One region of the Pseudoalteromonas sp. bablab_jr011 genome, then DNA from elsewhere that is predicted to be linked to it. Evidence: predicted binding sites of a transcription regulator. Region 1 holds the regulator's gene; the other holds the start of a gene.
The links. The regulator LexA, encoded in region 1, represses DNA repair genes until DNA is damaged. The targets are predictions, from matches to a motif close to TACTGTATNNNNATACAGTA.

Region 1 (10,360 bases):
GCACGAGTCACCTCACTAATATCAAGGCAAATATCATCGTTTGCTGACAACTCTTGCAACAAATCTTGATGTAGTGATTCGACTTGAGTGATGGCTAATTCAGTAGGAAGCTTCAACATTACTGGCACTTTCCCTGCTTAAAACAATTCATAACAAAAGCTTAGACCGAGTTATTAAAATTGCCATTAATTGAATTAAAAAATTGTAAAATTTTTTAGTAGCTTACATGTTGAAATCAAAAAAGGGAGCAATCGCTCCCTCGAAAATAATCACACTTGTCTATACAGATACTTAGTGATAATAATCTGCAATTTTTTTAAACTCTTCTGTTAACGTACTGGCGTTAATAAGCGGAACATTGCCCTGTTTAAACTCGGGCTTGAAAATTGCGCGTACCGCGCCATCGGGGTCAACCATCACGACTGACGCACTGTGATCAACAGCATATTCTTGCTCATCACTGTCATTAATCGCGTAAATGAGCCCTAAATCTCTAACAAAGGGAAAGAGCTGTTTATGAGGGCCTGATACGGCTAAAAAATCAGGGTTAAAATAATCAATATAGGCTTTGCGTTTTGCGGTGGTATCTCGTTTTGGATCAACCGCTACAAACCACACTTGTACCGTGTAATCTTGGCTCAGCTGCTGTTGCACACTGGTCAATTTAGCCAACGTCATTGGGCAAATATCAGGGCAACTTGTGTAACCTAAAAAGACTAAATTCCAATGACCTTTGAAGCGACTATTATCGGCGGTGTCGCCATGCTGATCAATCAATGTAAATGACTTAACAGGCTTGGCTTGCTGATACACCAGCGCATCCACATCGGGAGGTGATTTTTCGGGGCTACAGCCCGTTAAAAAAAACACCACTCCCAAACAAAGTGCCACTAAAAAACGCGTCATAAAAGCAACCATTTATCAATAAATAAGGCGATAAAGAGTAGCATTAAATGCACAATTGAAAAACGAAATAAGTCCATCGCGGTATCATCTTTCCCACCCAGTTTTAGCTTTAATGCTTTATAAACGAAAATGGCATTTAACGCACTTGCCGCCATTAAGTATATGCCCCCTGACATACCAATTAAATAAGGTAATACACACACCAATGCCAGTAAAACAGAGTAAGCGACCACACATGTTTTACAAAATTCGATACCATGAGTAACGGGTAACATCGGAATTTTTGCGCGCTCATAGTCACTTTTACGCGCAATCGCTAACGCCCAGAAGTGAGGCGGAGTCCAGGTAAAAATAATCATAACAAGTAGCCAAGGCGCTGCCGCCATATGACCCGTTTCAGACACCCACCCTAATAAGGGTGGCATAGCACCGGCCAGCCCCCCTATAACAATATTTTGGGGTGTGGCACGCTTTAAAAAAGAAGTGTAAATAAATGCATAACCCACTAACGCAAAAAGTGTCAGTATCGCCGTTAAGGTGTTTGCCCAAATGATCAACATCATAAAGCCTGCAGTACCAATAGCAGCTGCAAAACTTAAAGCATGTTGCTTGCTCAAACGCCCCTTAGCGACAGGACGGTGGCGAGTACGCGCCATCTTGCTATCAATTTCACTATCAACAACATGATTAATCACCGCAGCAGCGGCTGAGAGTAAACCTATACCCAACAAACTTGCCAATTGAACAAAAAGACCTCGCCCCATATCAGGAGCAAGTGCTAAACCAACCCATGCGGTGAGAACAAGCATCGCAACGACTTTAAATTTGCTAATCGCAAGATAGTCTTTTAACAACGCATGACCATGAGAAAATATTGATTTTTCAGTACGTAATGTTAAGGCCATTATCGCCTCCTAAGTTCTTGCTTTTAAGTGGAAACATAGTCTAACCATTGTTAATAACAACATGGCTGCCATTAAGTTATGAGCAAGCGCTACGCTTAAAGGGAAATGCCAATGAACAACCGCAAGGCCTAAACAGATTTGACACAGTAAGGCTATTAACACGGTGACCGTGCAATGCTTTATTTTTCGAGAATAAGAGTGCGAATAGATACGCCACATAATGAGTGCCAATACAACACAGGTAACAAGGGCCCAAATACGGTGTAATAAGTGAATAGACATACGTGCCTGCTGCGATAAAACACCATATTCATAAGTACTGTGTTCAAGTGGCAGTTGAAAAACGCTCTTTAACGAGAAAGGTTGAGCATAACTGCACAATGGCAACCCATTGCAGTGCGGTGCCGCATAATTAGCCGCAAGCCACCCTCCTAAGGCAATCTGAAGTATCAGGACGACTAAGCCAATCAAGGCTAATCGGTAATATGGCCGAGCTCCTGCATCCCCACCCACAATGGGTTTTGTGGTTAGCCTCAAGTACAACAAGAACACTAAAGACAAAATACTGAATCCCCCAAGCAAATGCCCCATCACCACTAATGGTTGTAAGTTCATGGTAACGGTCCACATACCTAGCGCGGCTTGAAATACCACTAACAAAAGGAGCAGTAACGTTAACTTAACTGGGGTAGTTGGGTATTGGCGTTTTAACCAAGCCAAAACAAACAAAGCCAAAATAAATAACCCAAGCGCACCGGCAAAATAACGATGGATCATTTCTTTCCACGCTTTTGCCGCTTCAAACATCATATCTGGGTAGTTTTGTTCAACATGTAGTAATGCTGTTTCGTGCTTTGGCACCGTTAAAAACCCATAGCAACCGGGCCAGTCCGGGCAGCCTAAACCTGCATCACTGAGCCGTGTATAAGCCCCCAGTCCAACGACTAACACCGACATAAAACACGTAATTAAGACTAAATATTTATAATTTTTATACATCTTTTGCATCCTTACTGAGCTTTAACTTGAACGCGCATAATTAAGTAGTTTTTTTAGATCTTTCAGTAACCCTTTTTGAATTAATCTGTTTTGTTCTGGCTCATCAGTGTAAGGATAGTGCAGTACCACCAAGCCCATATGATCGACCAAATATAAATCTCCCGCTTTAAGCGCTGAGTTTTCATCTAATTGTCGCCAACTAGTGGCTATATCTTGCTGATTTGTAAGAACGGCAACATCAACCTTTTGCTGATTCTTACCCAAGGCAATATGAAGGTTGTCTAAGCTGGCTAACTGGGCTTCACAAACCGAGTGACAGCTTTTTGGGTAGTTAAGCGCAATCGTCCATGGTTTCGGATCGCCCTGCTGCCAATTTGCAAGCTTTACTTCTGTTTCTAACAGCTCCCCGTAATTACTTGAACCGCTGGGCAGCCAATCAAGTTTCAATGCTGTATACGCTAACGCCAGTGGCACAAAGCAACATAGAGCAAATAAACTAAGTGGATTAACTTTCATTACGTCTCCTTCTCATCGCAAAATAAGCTATAACAACACAGGCCGCACCAATGAGCAGCCACTGCACAGCGTAGGCATAATGCTTGTCTGGCCCCATCACTACACTTTCGTAATGAGGAGTCGCTATGTCATCAGCTGCAAGGCGGTAGGCTAAAAACGGTTGCAGAGGTTGCGCTAGTTGACGACTAAAAATGTCTAAATCAATTGCTTGAATACGCTTAGGCCAGCCAGCTTCAGCGCCAATTTCATCTGCTAGCGTAAAGCCTTGCAGCTGACCTTGTTTGAGTTGCACTGTGGTAGATATGTGTGAAGGTTGAGGCCAATTTACGGTGGGGAGTTGACTACGATCAATCGGTGCCTTCAACCAGCCGAAATTAACAATGACAGGCGCTATATCATCATTAATTTTTACAGCAGCAAGTAGGTCGTATCCTACTTGTCCTTGGTAAATCTGATTATCTAACAGCCAATAACGCTGCGTATTGATGAGCCCATGCAAAGTCAGCTTTAAACCTGTTTTATCAACCTGATTAGGTAATAATTGAAATGCCTGCCAGTCCATTACACCTTGCTGTTCTGACTGCTCAAGCTGGCTTAATTGCTGTTGTTTTTGCTCACCACGTTGATACTGCCACACACTCAGCCGTAAACACACCAGCACCGCAAGTGACACAACGCAAATTGCAATAATTGAGCTAAGCTTTTGTTTACGCCTTAAAATCAACTGCATCTAGGAAACCTAAAATGATAAAAATCATCATTACACTGTTATTGTTATATATCGTGTTTAATCTGTTTCGGGCGCTATTTGTGATGATGTCTACTAAGCAACACTCGCGACCGATGTCTCACTATTTAGGTCGACGAGTGTTTTTCTCTGCCATGGTACTGATCATCATTATTGCGGCATTAAAACTGGGCTTTATTCACACTAACCCATCGCCAATTCATAACGCTACAGCACGTACACAAATACAAATAAACACAACCACACCACGTCAACAAAGTGCCAGTACCAAGCCGCAGCTTGAAAGGCAAAATGCTTTTCACTGGTAAAGTGACCTTTAAAAATTCGCAGCAGTACCACAAATAAAATAATTGTCCCTAAGGTCACATGCATGCCGTGAAAGCCGGTCAGCAAAAAGAAGGTATTGCCATACACTCCCGCATCAAGGGTTAGACCCAAGTCTTGGTATGCATGCATATACTCATAAACTTGCAGAGCCAAAAACACCACACCAAGCAACACAGTGAGTGATAAGAACGTTTTGAGTGCCCCCCGCTTATTGTTTTCTATGGCAACATGCGCAAAGTGGATAGTGACCGATGAAGTTAATAGAATAAGGGTATTAATCAGCGGTAAGCCTTGCCAACCCATTGCTTGTGTTGTCTCTCCCGCAGGGGTTGTCAACAATGGCCATACGGCCTCAAATGAAGGCCAAAGTACCTCGTTGGTCATGGCATTATTCCCCGCACCACCTAACCAAGGTACCGAGATCATGCGGGCGTAAAATAATGCCCCAAAGAACGCCATAAAAAACATCACTTCAGAAAAAATAAACCAACTCATACCTTGTCTGAATGAGCGATCCATTTGTGCTGAATATAAGCCTTTGTGCGACTCTTCAATCACGTTTTTAAACCAACTAAAAACCATATATATGAGGATCGCAATACCAAGATATAAGACGAACTGACCACTGCTTCCTTCGCCGTTTACTTGCATTACAGTGAGGCCTGCGCCTACTGCAATTAAAAACATTGCGACAGCCCCAACAATTGGCCAAGGACTCTCGGCTGGCACATAATATTTTTCGTAATTTTGATTCATTTTGTTTGCTCCTAATTAGCAATTAGCTTGGCGGCTTAATCGTTCTTGGCCACAACTTGCCCGCTAATATCAAACACGGTGTACGACAATGTTAGCTCTTCCACGTCATCGGGTAGTTCAGTATCAACATAAAACAGTAAAGTGAATTCCACTTCTTCTCCTGCTTTTAACGGCTGTTGATCAAAACAAAAACAAGCAATTTTATGTAGATACTTTGCTGCTTTACCGGGTGAAACACTTGGGATAGCTTGCATTACCTTGTCAGTATTACTGGTATTTTTAGCACTAAACTTAACTTCTCGCATGGCGCCTGGCTGCACAGCGACGCTGTACTGCTCAGACTCCACTTTGAATGGGGCGCCACTTTGCGCATGAGTTGTAAAACTCACATCAACCTGACGTTCAGTATTTACATGCTCACTGACTTTGGCTTGTTCAAGTGAGGGTTTACCATTGAGGCCCGTAACATCACAAAACACGTCATAAAGCGGCACCAATGCGAAGGCAAATGCAAACATAGCTAAACATGCTAACAACAGCTTTTTAAGCAAAGGTGCGTGATTCATTACTTAATCTCCGGTGGCGTCTCAAAGGTGTGATACGGTGCTGGTGAGTCAACTTCCCACTCCAATCCTTCAGCGCCATCCCATACTTTAGCGGGGGCTTTTTCGCCGCCTCTGGCACACTTAAAGACCACTAAAACAAACAGCAGTTGCGATAAACCAAACGCAAACCCACCGATACTGATGATGGCATTGAAATCAGCAAATTGAAGTGCGTAATCTGGAATACGGCGGGGCATACCTGCAAGCCCCACAAAGTGCATTGGGAAAAACAGCACGTTAACGCTTACAAGCGATAACCAAAAGTGCCATTTAGCCAAGGTCTCGTTATACATATTGCCCGTCCACTTCGGCAGCCAATAATAGGCCCCAGCCATAATGGAGAACACAGCACCTGTAACTAATACATAATGGAAGTGGGCAACCACAAAGTAGGTGTCATGATACTGAAAATCGGCCGGTGTAATAGCAAGCATAAGCCCCGAAAAACCACCTAACGTAAATAACACAATAAAGGCGATTGCAAACATCATGGGTATTTCAAAGCTAATAGAGCCTCGCCACATTGTTGCCACCCAGTTAAACACTTTTACCCCAGTTGGCACCGAAATCAGCATCGTCGCGTACATAAAGAACAATTCGCCAGCAACCGGCATACCTGTCGTAAACATGTGGTGTGCCCAAACAATAAAGCTTAAGAGTGCTATTGATGAGGTTGCATACACCATGGACGCATAGCCGAATAATTTTTTGCGCGAAAAGGTCGGCACAATCGTTGAGATAATACCGAACGCCGGTAAGATCATAATGTAGACTTCAGGGTGACCAAAGAACCAGAAAATATGCTGGAACATCACCGGATCTCCGCCACCAGCAGCATCAAAAAAGCTGGTCGCAAAGTACTTATCGGTCAATACCATTGTCACGGCACCTGCCAGCACGGGCATAACAGCAATCAGTAAGAAAGCCGTGATCAGCCACGTCCATACAAATAGAGGCAGTTTCATCCATGTCATACCCGGCGCTCTAAGGTTTACAATTGTCACAATGACATTGATAGCGCCCATAATTGAGCTAATACCCATAATATGCACTGCAAACACAAACAGCGCGGTATTATCGTTACTGTAAGTCGTTGAAAGCGGTGCATAGAACGTCCAACCAAAAGCGGGACCACCACCGGGCATAAGCAGCGATGCCAATAAAATAAGGAAGGCAAAAGGTAAAATCCAAAAGCTCCAGTTGTTCATTCGTGGTAAGGCCATATCTGGCGCACCTATCATCATAGGTACCATCCAGTTTGCAAGCCCTGTAAAGGCGGGCATCACAGCCCCAAATACCATGATCAACCCATGTACTGTGGTCATTTGGTTAAAAAAGTGAGGATCAACCAATTGTAAACCAGGTTGGAATAATTCAGCACGGATCACCATAGCCATGGCGCCGCCAATTAAAAACATCGTCAACGAGAAGATCAGGTACAAACTACCTATGTCTTTATGGTTGGTTGTATATAACCAACGCTTGAAACCTTTCGCTGGATGATGGTGGTCGTGATGCGCATGCTCAGTGGCTTGCTCATTAATAACGTTACTCATTAGTTCGCCTCCGCTGCTGCATCAATTGCTGCTTGAATCTGACTCGGTTGAATGACATCACCGGTATTGTTACCCCACGCATTGCGTTTATAAGTGATGACTGCTGCAAGTTGTTTTATTGAAAGCTGTTTATCAAACGCTTGCATCGCTGTACCTGGCTTACCATGTAAAACAATATCAATATGATCGTTCACATCGCCCAACACGATTGGGCTGCCTTTTAAGGCTGGAAATACACCCGGCAATCCCATGCCAGTGGGCTGATGGCAGGCTGCGCAGCTGGCCATATAGACTTGTTCGCCTAAAACAACTAATTCATCTTTCGAAAGAGTTTGATCAAGTAATGCGGCATCTGCAGCAGCGGCTTGTTCTTTCGCTTGTTTTGCGTCTGCAAGCCAAGTCGCAAACTCATCTTCTGGCAATGCCTCAACAACCACCGGCATAAAACCATGGTCTTTACCACATAACTCTGCGCATTGACCGCGGTACATACCGGGCTCGTTAATGCGTGTCCATGCTTCATTTATAAAGCCGGGATTGGCATCTTTTTTCACGGCAAAATCAGGAACCCACCAAGAATGTATTACATCATCAGAGGTCATTAAAAAACGTACTTTTTTGTTGATTGGTAACACCAGAGGTTTGTCGACTTCGAGTAGGTAGTGCTCTGTTTTTTCGGCTTGATTATCTATTTGATCTTTCGGTGTCGCTAAAATCGAATAGAAAGCAATATCTTCTCCCATGTATTCATAGTGCCACTTCCACTGCGACCCTGTTACTTTGACTGTAATATCTGCTTTTGAAGCATCTTCCATGGCAATAAGCGTTTTGGTGGCAGGGATCGCCATAGCGATTAAGATCACAAATGGAATTGCAGTCCAAAGTATCTCAACCTTCGTGCTTTCATGGAATTGGGCAGGCTTTGCTCCTTTAGACTTACGATGATGTATCAAAGCCCAAAACATCACCGCAAATACGATGATGCCAATCACACAACAAATAATAAATATCGTCATATGTAATTCATAAACATTATTACTTATATCAGTGACACCTTTACGCATATTGAATTGGCTATTTGCCAAAGCAAGTTGCGGAAGTGCTACCAATATAAGCCACAAGGTGTAACGCAGTTTACCCATGTGACAGCTCCTTTTATTGCTATTGCAAGACGCAAAGCGAAAAGGCGTTACAGCTGGTGCCCATTCGTTTTTTTTATTGTTTAAATACCCAAACCAATCGATGGTTGATGTGTCATCTGCAAACAGCTTGGGTCTGTGTATCATCACGACGCAATGAACGACACACTCATTGTTTAACCCCCTTACACATTTGTTGTGTGTCTTTTTCGTAAATAGGTGTTAATACAATGTACTTAACCAATTAGTTAAAAAATGAGCAATAAGCAAGTTTTTGTGGTAATAAATGTTTATTTTGGTGCAAAAATAACAACTATAATCAGCGCGTTAATTAATACTTAAGGCAAGTATAAAAACTTAAAAAGAAAGGAAAACTGCGCCGTATAAGGCTTTATGTAGAAAGTAAGGGTTAACAAATCTTAGGTAAACGGTCAAAAACAAACAACGCACCAAATTGAATCAATTTGGTGCGTTGTTTCAAAAAAGTTTAGCAAAGCAGATAAAGAAATTACTCTGCTTGTAACGATTAACGCGTAATATAAAAAGCTACATCCAATCAGCGTTGCGAATAACCCCAACAGCTAAGCCTTCAATATTAAATGACTCATGCTCTAAGTCCACTTCAATCGGGGCAAACTCTTCATTTTCAGCATGCAAAAATACTTTACGTCCTGCTTTTTCTAAACGTTTTACAGTCACATCGTCATCGACACGTGCCACAACAACTTGGCCATTTTCTGCAACTTGCGTTTTGTGTACTGCCAGTAAGTCACCATCCATGATGCCAATGTCTTTCATACTCATGCCGTTAACTCGCAATAAGAAGTCTGCAGCGGGTTTAAACAATGCAGGGTCAACCTGACAATGGCTTTCTACATGCTCTTGCGCCAAAATAGGTTCACCCGCGGCAACACGCCCAATCAGTGGTAAGCCAAGCTGTTCTGGCTCGTCTTCTTCGACTAATTGAATGCCTCGGCTTGCTCCAGGCTTCATTTTAATCATGCCTTTTTTTGCCAGTGCTTTTAGATGCTCTTCAGCGGCATTGGCACTTTTAAATCCCAATGTTTGCGCTATTTCAGCACGCGTAGGTGGCATACCAGTGTCTTTAATAAATACTTTAATAAGTTCTAAAATTTGCGATTGGCGTTTTGTTAATGGGCGCATACAACTGGTTTTCCATACAGTACATTTAACTGTGAGTATATACAGTTATCTGAAAATCGCAAATTTAAATTCCCCTTCCTCTCATGATAAAAAACAAGCATTGAACGGTGGGGATAGATACCATATTGTATACCGATATTTCACTTAAGAAGTTAGTTTGCGAAGGAAACACAATGAGCATTTGGTATCAACCATTCACCCTCGAATTATGTAAAGAACTCGAACAGGGTATTACTGGGCAAGGCACATTAATGAAAACAATGGGCATTGAAATAACCGAAATCGGCGACGATTATTTAGTGGCCACTATGCCCGCTATTCCAGAGCATCATAACCCTATGGGGATGGTCCATGGTGGTGCTAATGTTGTTTTAGCAGAGACTGTAGCAAGTTATGCAGCCAATTTTGTGGTCGACTTCACCGCATATTATGCTGTTGGCCAAGAAATAAATGCCAATCACATTAAAGCCTCTCGAAAAGGCCTCTTAACAGCCACGGCAAAGCCACTGCACTTAGGTAAGCGAACATCTGTATGGGAAATTAAAATAACGAATGCGGCAGGTGAACTATGCTGCGTATCACGAATGACCGCAGCGGTAGTCAAGCGTTAGTGATTAACGCTCAACAGGATAAATAGTAATTTCGAGCCCTGCGCCAATCGCTGAAATACGTAATAAGGTGTCTGCGTGCAGGGCTTGATTAAAACATTTAGGTGAGTCACCCGACTCAAACCCAATAT
Region 2 (10,360 bases), on a different contig from region 1:
GACCCTGAAGTAACCCGCCCTTTTTTGCATATCGTTCAAGCTTTTGAGTCAGCTCTAAGCCTGATTTATCAAATTTATTATCATGCCAAAAGCAATACCCAGAACCCATATCGGTTTCTTGACACGTGTTACCTGTTGGTGAAATGTAGCTACAACACGGTTTATCAGGCATAAGAATAAAAACTTATTTATGAGTCATCTTTATAGATTAGCAGGTATTTTACGGGGTAAAATATAATACAAAGATTTTATTAATTACATTGGCTTATTTTGTTTGAGTACACGTTAAAACGCAGTAAACGTAGAAAAACTGTCGCGATTAAAGTCGCCGAGCAGCAGTTGACTGTGTATGCACCTCACTTTGTCCCGCGTAAAGATATTGAAGCGTGGTTAAAAACAAAGCAGCATTGGGTTGCAGAGCAAGTTACTAAACAATCATTACACGCTGAGCAGTGTCAATTTCCCATTAAAAATTCGCAAATCAAGCTATTTGATCAGGTAATTCCCCTTGTATTTAAGCAAGAAAATTGCAGCCAATGGTATCAAGACACTGATACTCATGAATTAACCCTTGCTATTTCACCGCGCGTTAAACTCACAGACGCAAAGTATCTTGCATTGATGGAAGAGTTTTTACATGACAAGTTAGAAACCTACCTTGAGATGCGTATACAAAACTACTGTATTCAAATGAGAGAAGCGTTACCAACACGTCTTAAAATTCAACATTACAAGCGGCGATGGGGCAGTTGTAATCGCCAAAGAGAGTTAACCTTTAATTTGCACTTAGCCAGTGCGCCCCTATGGGTTATTGATTATGTTGTTGTTCATGAACTTGCGCATTTAAAGCATATGGATCACAGTGCGGCATTTTGGCAACGGGTGAGTGAGTTTTATCCCGAACATAAAAAAGCAAGCAATTGGCTGAAAGTGAATGGTCCATTTTTACGCTGGCTCTAATACTAATCCGCAAAAATACTTAATCATTTTGAGTGATTAAACCAGTCGCTACCTGCGTTAAAAATGTCTGATTTACGACTGCATGGATGCAGGAGGTAGAGCAATGCAGGAGCAATTGCCGAGAACAACTAAATAACTAAATAACTAAATTTTTGCCTTGTTATCAACGCGGTTTTATTGCCTCAAAATAGACCACTTAATTAAACGGAATAGTATAACAAAAGGATAATTCAATTGAAATAGCTGTATTTTTAGTTTAACGATTTAGGAAAAGAGAAGTAAATAATAAGATGAAAAATAGAATAGTGAATTAGCAGAGAAGGAAAGTGGTGGAGGGAGCTGGATTCGAACCAGCGAAGGCTGAGCCGTCAGATTTACAGTCTGATCCCTTTGGCCGCTCGGGAACCCCTCCACACTAATTTTTATTGCATTTGGCCCCACTTAACTGAGCGTAGAAAAGTGGTGGAGGGAGCTGGATTCGAACCAGCGAAGGCTGAGCCGTCAGATTTACAGTCTGATCCCTTTGGCCGCTCGGGAACCCCTCCAATGCAACGGCGCTGATAATAGCAAACTGGCTCTTTAAGTAAAGAAAAAAACTAAAGAAAAATAGATTAATGCCGATAACTGGTTAATCTTGAAACTATTCGGCCAAAGTCTATGCAAATTGATGGTTTGTTGCTCAACGAGAGTCAACTTGATAATCGTCTTAACAAAAGTGTTCATGAACACCGCCAAGGTGAGTTTGCCTTATTATTGGCGATGCTGTCTCATGATGCGCTTGATTTTAGCCAGTTTCATTTACCGAAAACAGAATTAACCGATACTCAGAGTTCAGAACACGTACTCAGAAATGAGTTAGGGGCAGGCCCAAAACAACCATTAGCGCCTGAACAATATGATATGTTAATCGGGCAGAATAATGGGCTGCGACTTTTAGAAGGTGGCTTGTCAGATATTCGCCTACGTAATTGCCTCAGTCCTGAGCCGCTTGCTATCCGCGATGATAAAAATCATGTGCCGTTAGAAGTCATCGATAACTGTGAGCCAGCAGTCAGAAAACGCTATTACGATAAAAACGCACCCACAGAGCGTATGCAAATGGATGCAGCTGCGTTTTATGACAGCTTAACGGACGAGGCGATTCATCAGCCTTTGCAATTGGCAACTGCTTAATTAATTGAAATTGTCATACTCGCCTTGTACGCTACACTTACAAAGATAGGTAAATTGGTGCAAATCAGTAAAAAGTACAGCTAATTTTTTATGTGCTTGTTATAATGCGCCCAAATGGCTTTATGCCATTATCATTGAACCAAGTTATTAGGACTATAATGAAGAAAACATTCACGCTTAACCATGAGAAAATTAAATACCCTCGCATGGTTGATGCAGCTAAGCACGAAGTGAAGAAGTATTTAAAACGTGAGCGTAATAAAACTCTCCCAGAAGATGCCGATTACTGGGCATTTGATTGTAAATTTGGAGAGTCAGCTGACGACGCGAAAGTCGTTCATGTGGCGGAAATTAATAAATGCATTAGCGATATTGAAGCAAAAGGGCTTACATCGTTTTATGTCGAGATTCTAGCGCGTCCAGCACAACGCCAGTTACAAGAATTTGACGAAGAATAGTCGTTATAATTCATAGAATTTAAGAATGGGCCTTGAGGCCCATTTTTATTGTCTGAAATACAATGACATTATTGTGTGTTGATTTATATCACATGCCCACCACGCAACGGCTTTCCCTACAATGGCTAGTCAAGGTTTAGATTGGCTATATAAAAAGTGAATAGCCGTGATTTAAATTGCGTGACACTTTTTATATTTTTTGCCGCTACCGCAAGGGCATTCATCATTACGGCCAATTTTAATATCAGCAACGGGCGTTATTTCACCATCAAGGTAACGCCATAGTCCATCTTCTTTAATAAAACGCGATTTCTCGTGTAACTCACAATACAAGTTTTGGTAAAAGTAATTTGCTTTAAATTCTACAAAACCTTCTTGCTCGTTATATTCAGTATCTAAAACGCTTAGCTTGGTAAAACGACAGCTATTAGCAAAATCTTTGATTTCGCTAACAGGGTTAGCGGTTTGTTGGCTTTGTGCGTATGTTGTAAAGACATATTTTGCATCTTTTAAGGCATAAGCACTAAAGCGAGAACGCATAAGTTGTTCCGGCGTTTGCGCTTGGCTATCGCCTGCGTGCAAAGGTTGGCAGCAAAGCGAGAAATCTTGTTTGCTGCCACAAGGACAAAGGGAGTGTGTGAGTGATGTCATAACAACTTACCTAAAACAATAAATTGCTATTTTAGCAAGCCTATTGTGGCTGCGGTACTAAATTGTTTAATGGGTTGCTTTTGGTGAAGCAGTAAAACTTTGCAGATGCATGTTCTAAATTAAGAGTCATAGAATCTAGTTGATTGTTGCTGACAATATCTGTCCAGGTGATCACTGCGGCAAAGTTACCGTTGTGCAGCGCCGAACTTAACACATATTCAAGATTCACAAGGTGCTTTTGTCTGATCACTAACAGTTTACTGGTGTCGATTGAACATGAATCGAGTAATGCTTTACTTGGCACATGATCAGGTGCAATTAACAATGTCCACGCACTTTGGCTGTTATAGTGATGTAATACCTTTAATAGCTCAAATGTTGCTGAAATTTCGTCTTCAATTTGAATTAAATTAACCGACGCTTTGTCGTTATCTTGTTGATAGCTTTTAACGGTTCTTAAGGTAATTGGCTGTAACATAACTTTCACTCACTGGTTGTTTATACAGTATGTGTATACAGTAGTTTATACAGTGTTTTTGCGCAAGTGTTTTTTTGCTATTTTTTTAACCAATTATTCAGTTTTTAATAATTTTAAAAAATTAAATCTTTAAAAACAATTGGTTATTTTGTTTCTTTGCAGTGTGATATTTTGTTAAAAATGGATGAAATAATATATACAGTGTTTTATATCGAAGTTTATACAGTAGTTTGTATGCAGGATATTTGAGGTTTATACAGGTGTTTTGATAAAGAAGCCGGTGTACACCGGCTTCTAAAATTTAGTTTTTCAAGTACGTATTTAAAAACTCAAGGTACGCGTTTGATGCTTTGATACGGTTTTCTTTTTTAGTAAAACCATGACCTTCGTCATCGAACAACACGTATTCTACGGGGACACCATTCGCTTTTACTGCGGCAACAAGCTCATCACTCTCAACTTGCAATACACGAGGGTCGTTTGCACCTTGAATAACCATCAGTGGTTTCGTAATGTTTTTAGCATGGAAGAGGGGAGATATCGCTCGATGGCGTTCGCCATCAGTTGCAGGGTCACCCATTTCATCGTACAGCGCTTTTTTAAAGCTTTCCCACCAAGGTGGTATAGAGTTTAATGTTCTTACCCAGTTAGTTACGCCAAAAATATTAATACCTACTTTAAATTCTTCAGGTTCGAAAGCCAGCGCCGCTGCCGTCATAAAGCCACCGTAACTGCCACCCATAATGCCAATTTTATCAGCATCAACCCAGTCTAAGCTCTGTAAGTGCTTTTTCCCGTAGACAATATCTTGCAAATCGTCTGTACCATGCTTTTTATCATCTAAATGGAAAAAAGTTTTACCATAGCCAGAGCTACCGCGATTGTTTACAGCAAATATAGCATAGCCATGATTAACTAAGTTCTGCTGCATTGCGCTGTAACCTGTGCGGCTCTGGCCGCCCGGACCACCATGCACCCACACTAGAGCAGGCACTTTATTATTACTATTAGCCTGTTTGGGCTTATATAAAACGCCAGGGATTTCTAAACCGTCAAAGCTTTTAAAACGCACAATCGTGCTTTCAACGAGATCATTTTGATCAATTGCATCGCTTAAAGTATGGGTCAGTTTTTTTGCTTTCGTTTCGCCTAATTGCCAAACAAATAAGTTACTTGGCGAGGTATCTGAATTTAGGTAAAACGCCATGCTCTTTTCATCAGCTGAAAAGCTTACACCACGTAAATTGCCCGGGGGCAAGGCAGGCATATCGATTTGTTTATTGGTTTTTGTGTCAATGATTGTCACTTTAGTACTGGCATCAGCATTAACCCCACTTACTTGGTAACGCCCTGATTTTGAGAAGTAAATAAAGCTGACATCCCAGTCATCTTTTAGGGCGGGGCTGTGCTCACCTGTCGTTAAGTCATAGCGCCAAACCTGTGAAAATTCACCTTTTGCATCGGTCGAGTAATACAGAGACTTGCTGTCTTTTGAGAATGTTTCAGGGCCATATTGCGCTTCATTATCATGACGAGTGATTAGCTCAGGTTTGAGCGTTTTTTTCATTGTATCGAGAATGAACACATCACTGTCTTTATTAGAGTTATTTTTTGATAAGGCAATAAAGCGGCCATCAGGGCTAATCGCCCCGACATCTAGACCAAGAGTATTTTGATAAACAGGTGTTATTTCATAGCGTGAACTGTCTACGCGATATAAATCCATAAACTTAGGATCGCGTTGATTACTCGTTATAAAAAAGTGTTTGCCATCGTCTGTAAAGCCCGCAAAGCTGGCACGAGTTTCATCGCCAGGAGTCAGGTCTTTGACAGTGCCGTCTGTCTCACGTACATAAATATGATAGCGCTCGTTCCCGCCTGAGTCCTTGGTAAATAATACGCGCTCATCGTTTGGAAAATAGCGAACAGCATAGGTGCTGTCTTCAAAGTTTGTTAAACGTTTTTTGTTCGCTGTTTTAATATCAATTTCGTAGAGGCTATAGATGCCGCTTTCATCACTGCTAACAAGGATTTTGTCACCTTTAGGTGAAAAGCTGCTGCCCATAATTGAAGTGGTATCAAAAAATGTTTCAGCGTCATACTGTTTAATAGTGTGTTCTTGTTGCTGACTAATTGCGCTGGTGGTCGTTTGGTTTGATTGTGAACATCCTGCTAATGCAAGGCTTAATGCACACGCAATAGTTGCTAGTTGAAAACTCGGTTTCATTTTAATTATTCCTTATTATTTTTCCGTTATTGAGTCTTACTTGTTCAATATATAAACGCAAGTTTTGCAGCTAAATAATTGTTACAAAGCATGTAACTTTTTAGGGACATTGCTGTGTTACAATTTAAATTTCGCAAAGGAATGGCAATGATAGAAATAAAAAATCTCAATAAGCGTTTTGCTACAGCAACCGTGTTCGAAAATTATAATAAGCAATTTAACAGTAAGAAAATGTGCTTACAGGCGAGCAATGGGAGTGGCAAAACCACGTTACTGATGATAATTGCTGGCCTTGAAAAATCACAGTCGGGGCAAATAATGTATGCTAATAAACAGCATAGTTCACCACAAAAGTATGTGGCTATTGCCAGCGATCGCATTTGTTTACCTGATTTTTTAACGGCTCAGCAAATTATTCAACTGACCTGTAAAGCCTTAAATGTGCCTGCGCCAATTGACCTTATTAACGGATTTAAGTTCAGCGAACACTTACACACCCGTTTTAGTGCATTATCGACAGGCAATCAAAAAAAATGCCAGCTTATAATCACGTTTATGAAGCGGGCGCCTTATTTGCTTTTAGATGAGCCGAGTGCAGCACTTGACCAAGCAAGTATCCATTATTTACTAAATTTGCTTGATAACTATTTAAGTGATAAACCCGATGGGCAAATCATTTTAACCAGCCACGAGCCAGATGTGTTTTTACACCAAGGCTTTGAGTGTACGCCATTATGATAGAGAGCTTGTCACGTTATAATGCATTAATGAGCTACCGCTATTTAGCATATACAACTGCACTTAAGAACTTACTGGCGCAGCTTAAAAACTTTGGTTTGTTGTTTGCGTTAGTGCTTGGGCCTGCGGTTTTAGGCATCGCGCTGTTGTTATTTTTGGGGCTGGGTAAAATTGTAGACAGCCATGAACATGCCCGTTTTAGCGCCCAGTTAGCTTTGCTCTATCTGGCACTGCAAGCCGTTATGTTATGGGCTGTTGCTCCTGCTATAACAAACTCAGAAAATAGAGCCTTTCAAGCACATATCTTTAAGCCTGCTTGGCTAATTTTAATCGACTGTAAGCTTTTACTACTCAGTAATGTGTGGTTAATGGCAAGCTTATTGATAGCCGTTGACCTTCGTCTTCAGCAATGGTTGCAGGTTCCTCATTTTATTCTATTTATGCTGTTGCAGTGGCTGTGCGGTTTAATGGTAATTTATAGACCTTATTCGCTATTTTATGGTTTTTTAGCGTGTAGTATTCTGGTTCTTTTACCGTTTAGTTTAGATTCCTTACACTACCATAGCGGCTTTTTAATTGGTTTTATGGGGAGTTTATTTTTTCCTAACATGAACCTCAGTCACAAACGTGTGGTTAGTTCACTCACTTCATTTTGGATTAGTTACTTTTTGGAGCACAGCTGGAGTGTAATTTGGCGAAGTGCTTTGTTTACTGCAAGCCTATTAGCCGCAGTGCAACTAGTTGAAATTCGTAGCGACTTTAATCATGCGATACAGGTTATGGTGTTGGCAAACTGTGTATTACTAAGTAGTTCATTACAGTTTGATTGCTTTGCAGTGCTTCAAAAATACCGAATGTTTTTTCAAACAAATGGTCAGTACAGACGGTTTTATTTAAGTCATTTTATACCCAGTTTACTGTTTTATGGTGCAGCGACATTGGCGGCAATGCTTTTGTTAAATGTTTTACAATGGCCGCTGGTGGCTTTGGCTGCTGTGTGGTGCTTTTTACAGCAGCTTTTAGCGCAAAAAAAACCAGCGCATTTTGCGCTGGTTTGGTGTGTTATAACAATTGGAATAGCGTTAATTGCTTAAGCTGCATCAGCTTTGCTGTTATTTCCGCTACGTGCAGCTTTACCTGCAACGAGGTCAGCTGGGTCAAAATCGTCTACGTTAATTACATCGAGACGAGCTTTTTCAACAGCAGCTAATTTATCAGCTTCGGCTTGGCTTAAAATGCCTGCTTCAAGGCCCATTTGTGCCACTTTATCAAGTTGGAAGAAAGGCAGTTTTACACCTTTTTCGCGGCATACTTTATCAAATAATGGTTCAACTTCTAGTACGTCTTTAAGCGTTTGCTCTTGACGGCCCACTAAGTTAAGTGGCTCATTTTTAAGGTATACATAACTTGCTAAACGGTTACGTGTTTCGCTAGGTACTTGTAATAAGTGTGCGAGTTTGTGCTCAAGCTTATCTGTTGGCTTGCGTACTGGGCGACCAAATGGGAATAACATGATTTTAAGCATCGCACGAAGCGCAGCAGACGGCATGTTATTAATTAAGTCAGCCAGTGCACGTTGGCAGTGATAAAGGTGATCTTGGCAGCTCCATTGAACAAGCGCAAAATCTTCTTTTTTACGGCCTTCGTCGTTGTAACGTTTAAGTGTTGCAGACACTAGGTATAAGTAGCTTAGTAAGTCACCTAAACGTGCTGAGATACGCTCTTTACGTTTTAATGAGCCACCAAACACAGCCATGCTGATGTCAGACATTAATGCAAGTGAAGCACTAAAACGTGACGCTACGCGGTAAAACTCTGCGGTTTCATCTTTGTACGGCGTACTTGTAAAGCGCGCACCGGTGAATGCTAACCACTTAGTACGTACTAGGTTCGAAATGGTAAAACCAATATGACCCATAAGTGCTTTGTCGAATACTGCAAGTGCTTCTTCGCGGTCTTCAATCGAGCATGCACCTAGTTCAGTAAGTACGAACGGATGACAACGAATTGCACCTTGACCATAAATGATCATGTTACGCGTAAGAATGTTTGCACCTTCAACTGTTATTGCAATTGGCGCACCTTGGTAACCACGGCCTAAATAATTGTTTGGACCAAGCATAATGCCTTTACCACCGTGAACATCCATGCCGTGAATGGTTGCTTCACGCATTTGTTCTGTTAAGTGGTATTTAATGATAGCTGATACCACTGACGGCTTTTCACCAAGGTCAACGGCACCGGTCGACATGCTGACTGCGGCATCAGAGCTGTAGGCATAACCTGCAAGTTTTGCGAGTGACTCTTCAACCCCTTCCATTTGACCGATAGGTAAACGGAATTGACGACGAATGCGGCTGTATGAACCAGTAGCAAGTGCGATGGTTTTAATTCCACCCGTTGAATTAGACGGCAAGGTGATTGCGCGGCCTACCGATAAGCATTCAACCAACATACGCCAGCCTTGGCCAGCCATTTTAGGGCCACCAATGATGTAATCTAGTGGAACGAAAATATCTTTACCGCGAGTAGGACCATTTTGGAATGGAACATTTAGCGGGAAGTGACGACGACCAATTTCAACCCCAGGGGTGTCTGTTGGGATGAGCGCACAAGTAATACCTGGCTCTTTGTCATCACCTAATAAACCGTCTGGATCTTGTAATTTAAAAGCAAGACCAAGCACTGTCGCAACAGGTGCAAGGGTAATGTAACGTTTATTCCATGTTAGGCTAATACCTACCACTTCTTCACCATTCCACTGACCTTTACATACGACACCGTAATCAGGAATAGCACTCGCGTCTGAACCGGCTTCAGGTGAGGTTAGGGCGAAACATGGAATTTCTTGACCACTTGCTAAGCGTGGTAAGTAATGATCTTTTTGCTCTTTAGTACCATAGTGCTGAAGCAGCTCACCTGGACCTAACGAGTTAGGCACACCAACAATTGAAGAAAGTAGTGTTGATTTACTCGTAAGCTTTTGCAGTACGCATGATTGTGCAAACGCAGAAAACTCTAAACCGCCGTATTCTTTTTTGATGATCATGGCAAAGAATTTATTATCTTTTAGATATTGCCAAACATCTTGTGGTAAATCGGTTAATTCATGAGTTGCGTGCCAATCATCAAGCATGCCACATACTTCTTCAACAGGACCATCAATAAAGGCTTGCTCTTCAATGGTTAGTTTGGGTACTGGGTATTGATGTAATTTATTCCAGTCAGGACGGCCGCAGAATAGATCTGCTTCCCACCATGTTGTACCGGCATCGATTGCTGATTTTTCTGTATCCGACATTGTCGGAGTGACTTTTTTAAATGCAGCAAAAATAGGCTTGATAATGTATTGTTGACGAATGCTAGTCACAGAAAGTGGCACAGCAATTAATAAGAATAGTAGCCAACTAATTGCGCCAAACGCGCCAGCAAAAGTGCCAACAAGTAATGTCGCAATGGCAATACCTAAGCAGGTATTCCAGCTTGCTCTGTGGTAACTCGCAATACTAAGCAGCACGAGTAAACCAAGTAAAAATAAGAGAGTCATTGATTATTCCTTAATAGAGGTCAGACCACCTCTCTTAGAGTAGCGCTAGAAACGCTAATTATCAAGAGGGGGACACGGATAAAACTAATTTTACCTGTTCATTTTTTTACAGTGTAAACCATGATGAG

Region 2: the regulator LexA is predicted to act here: its motif matches at 3,744-3,763, upstream of JIG41_RS18820 (SulA-like leucine-rich domain-containing protein).

Annotation. Positions count from the first base shown of each region.
Region 1 is NZ_JACDWU010000283.1:52,776-63,135, forward strand. It holds gene JIG41_RS16430 (lipid asymmetry maintenance protein MlaB) at 1-119, opposite strand, end outside; gene JIG41_RS16435 (SCO family protein) at 292-906, opposite strand; gene cyoE (heme o synthase) at 903-1,811, opposite strand; gene JIG41_RS16445 (heme A synthase) at 1,821-2,810, opposite strand; gene JIG41_RS16450 (hypothetical protein) at 2,832-3,326, opposite strand; gene JIG41_RS16455 (SURF1 family protein) at 3,316-4,056, opposite strand; gene JIG41_RS16460 (DUF2909 domain-containing protein) at 4,071-4,382, shown strand; gene JIG41_RS16465 (cytochrome c oxidase subunit 3) at 4,282-5,157, opposite strand; gene JIG41_RS16470 (cytochrome c oxidase assembly protein) at 5,193-5,723, opposite strand; gene ctaD (cytochrome c oxidase subunit I) at 5,723-7,318, opposite strand; gene coxB (cytochrome c oxidase subunit II) at 7,318-8,460, opposite strand; gene lexA (transcriptional repressor LexA) at 9,004-9,621, opposite strand; gene JIG41_RS16490 (PaaI family thioesterase) at 9,795-10,232, shown strand; gene JIG41_RS16495 (hypothetical protein) at 10,236-10,360, opposite strand, start outside.
Region 2 is NZ_JACDWU010000302.1:23,557-33,916, forward strand. It holds gene JIG41_RS18785 (ion channel) at 1-172, opposite strand, end outside; gene JIG41_RS18790 (M48 family metallopeptidase) at 271-960, shown strand; tRNA gene JIG41_RS18795 (tRNA-Tyr) at 1,288-1,372, opposite strand; tRNA gene JIG41_RS18800 (tRNA-Tyr) at 1,421-1,505, opposite strand; gene JIG41_RS18805 (VC2046/SO_2500 family protein) at 1,618-2,133, shown strand; gene JIG41_RS18810 (DUF6172 family protein) at 2,292-2,591, shown strand; gene JIG41_RS18815 (YchJ family protein) at 2,763-3,242, opposite strand; gene JIG41_RS18820 (SulA-like leucine-rich domain-containing protein) at 3,283-3,720, opposite strand; gene JIG41_RS18825 (S9 family peptidase) at 4,022-5,947, opposite strand; gene JIG41_RS18830 (ATP-binding cassette domain-containing protein) at 6,095-6,685, shown strand; gene JIG41_RS18835 (DUF6136 family protein) at 6,694-7,779, shown strand; gene fadE (acyl-CoA dehydrogenase FadE) at 7,776-10,232, opposite strand.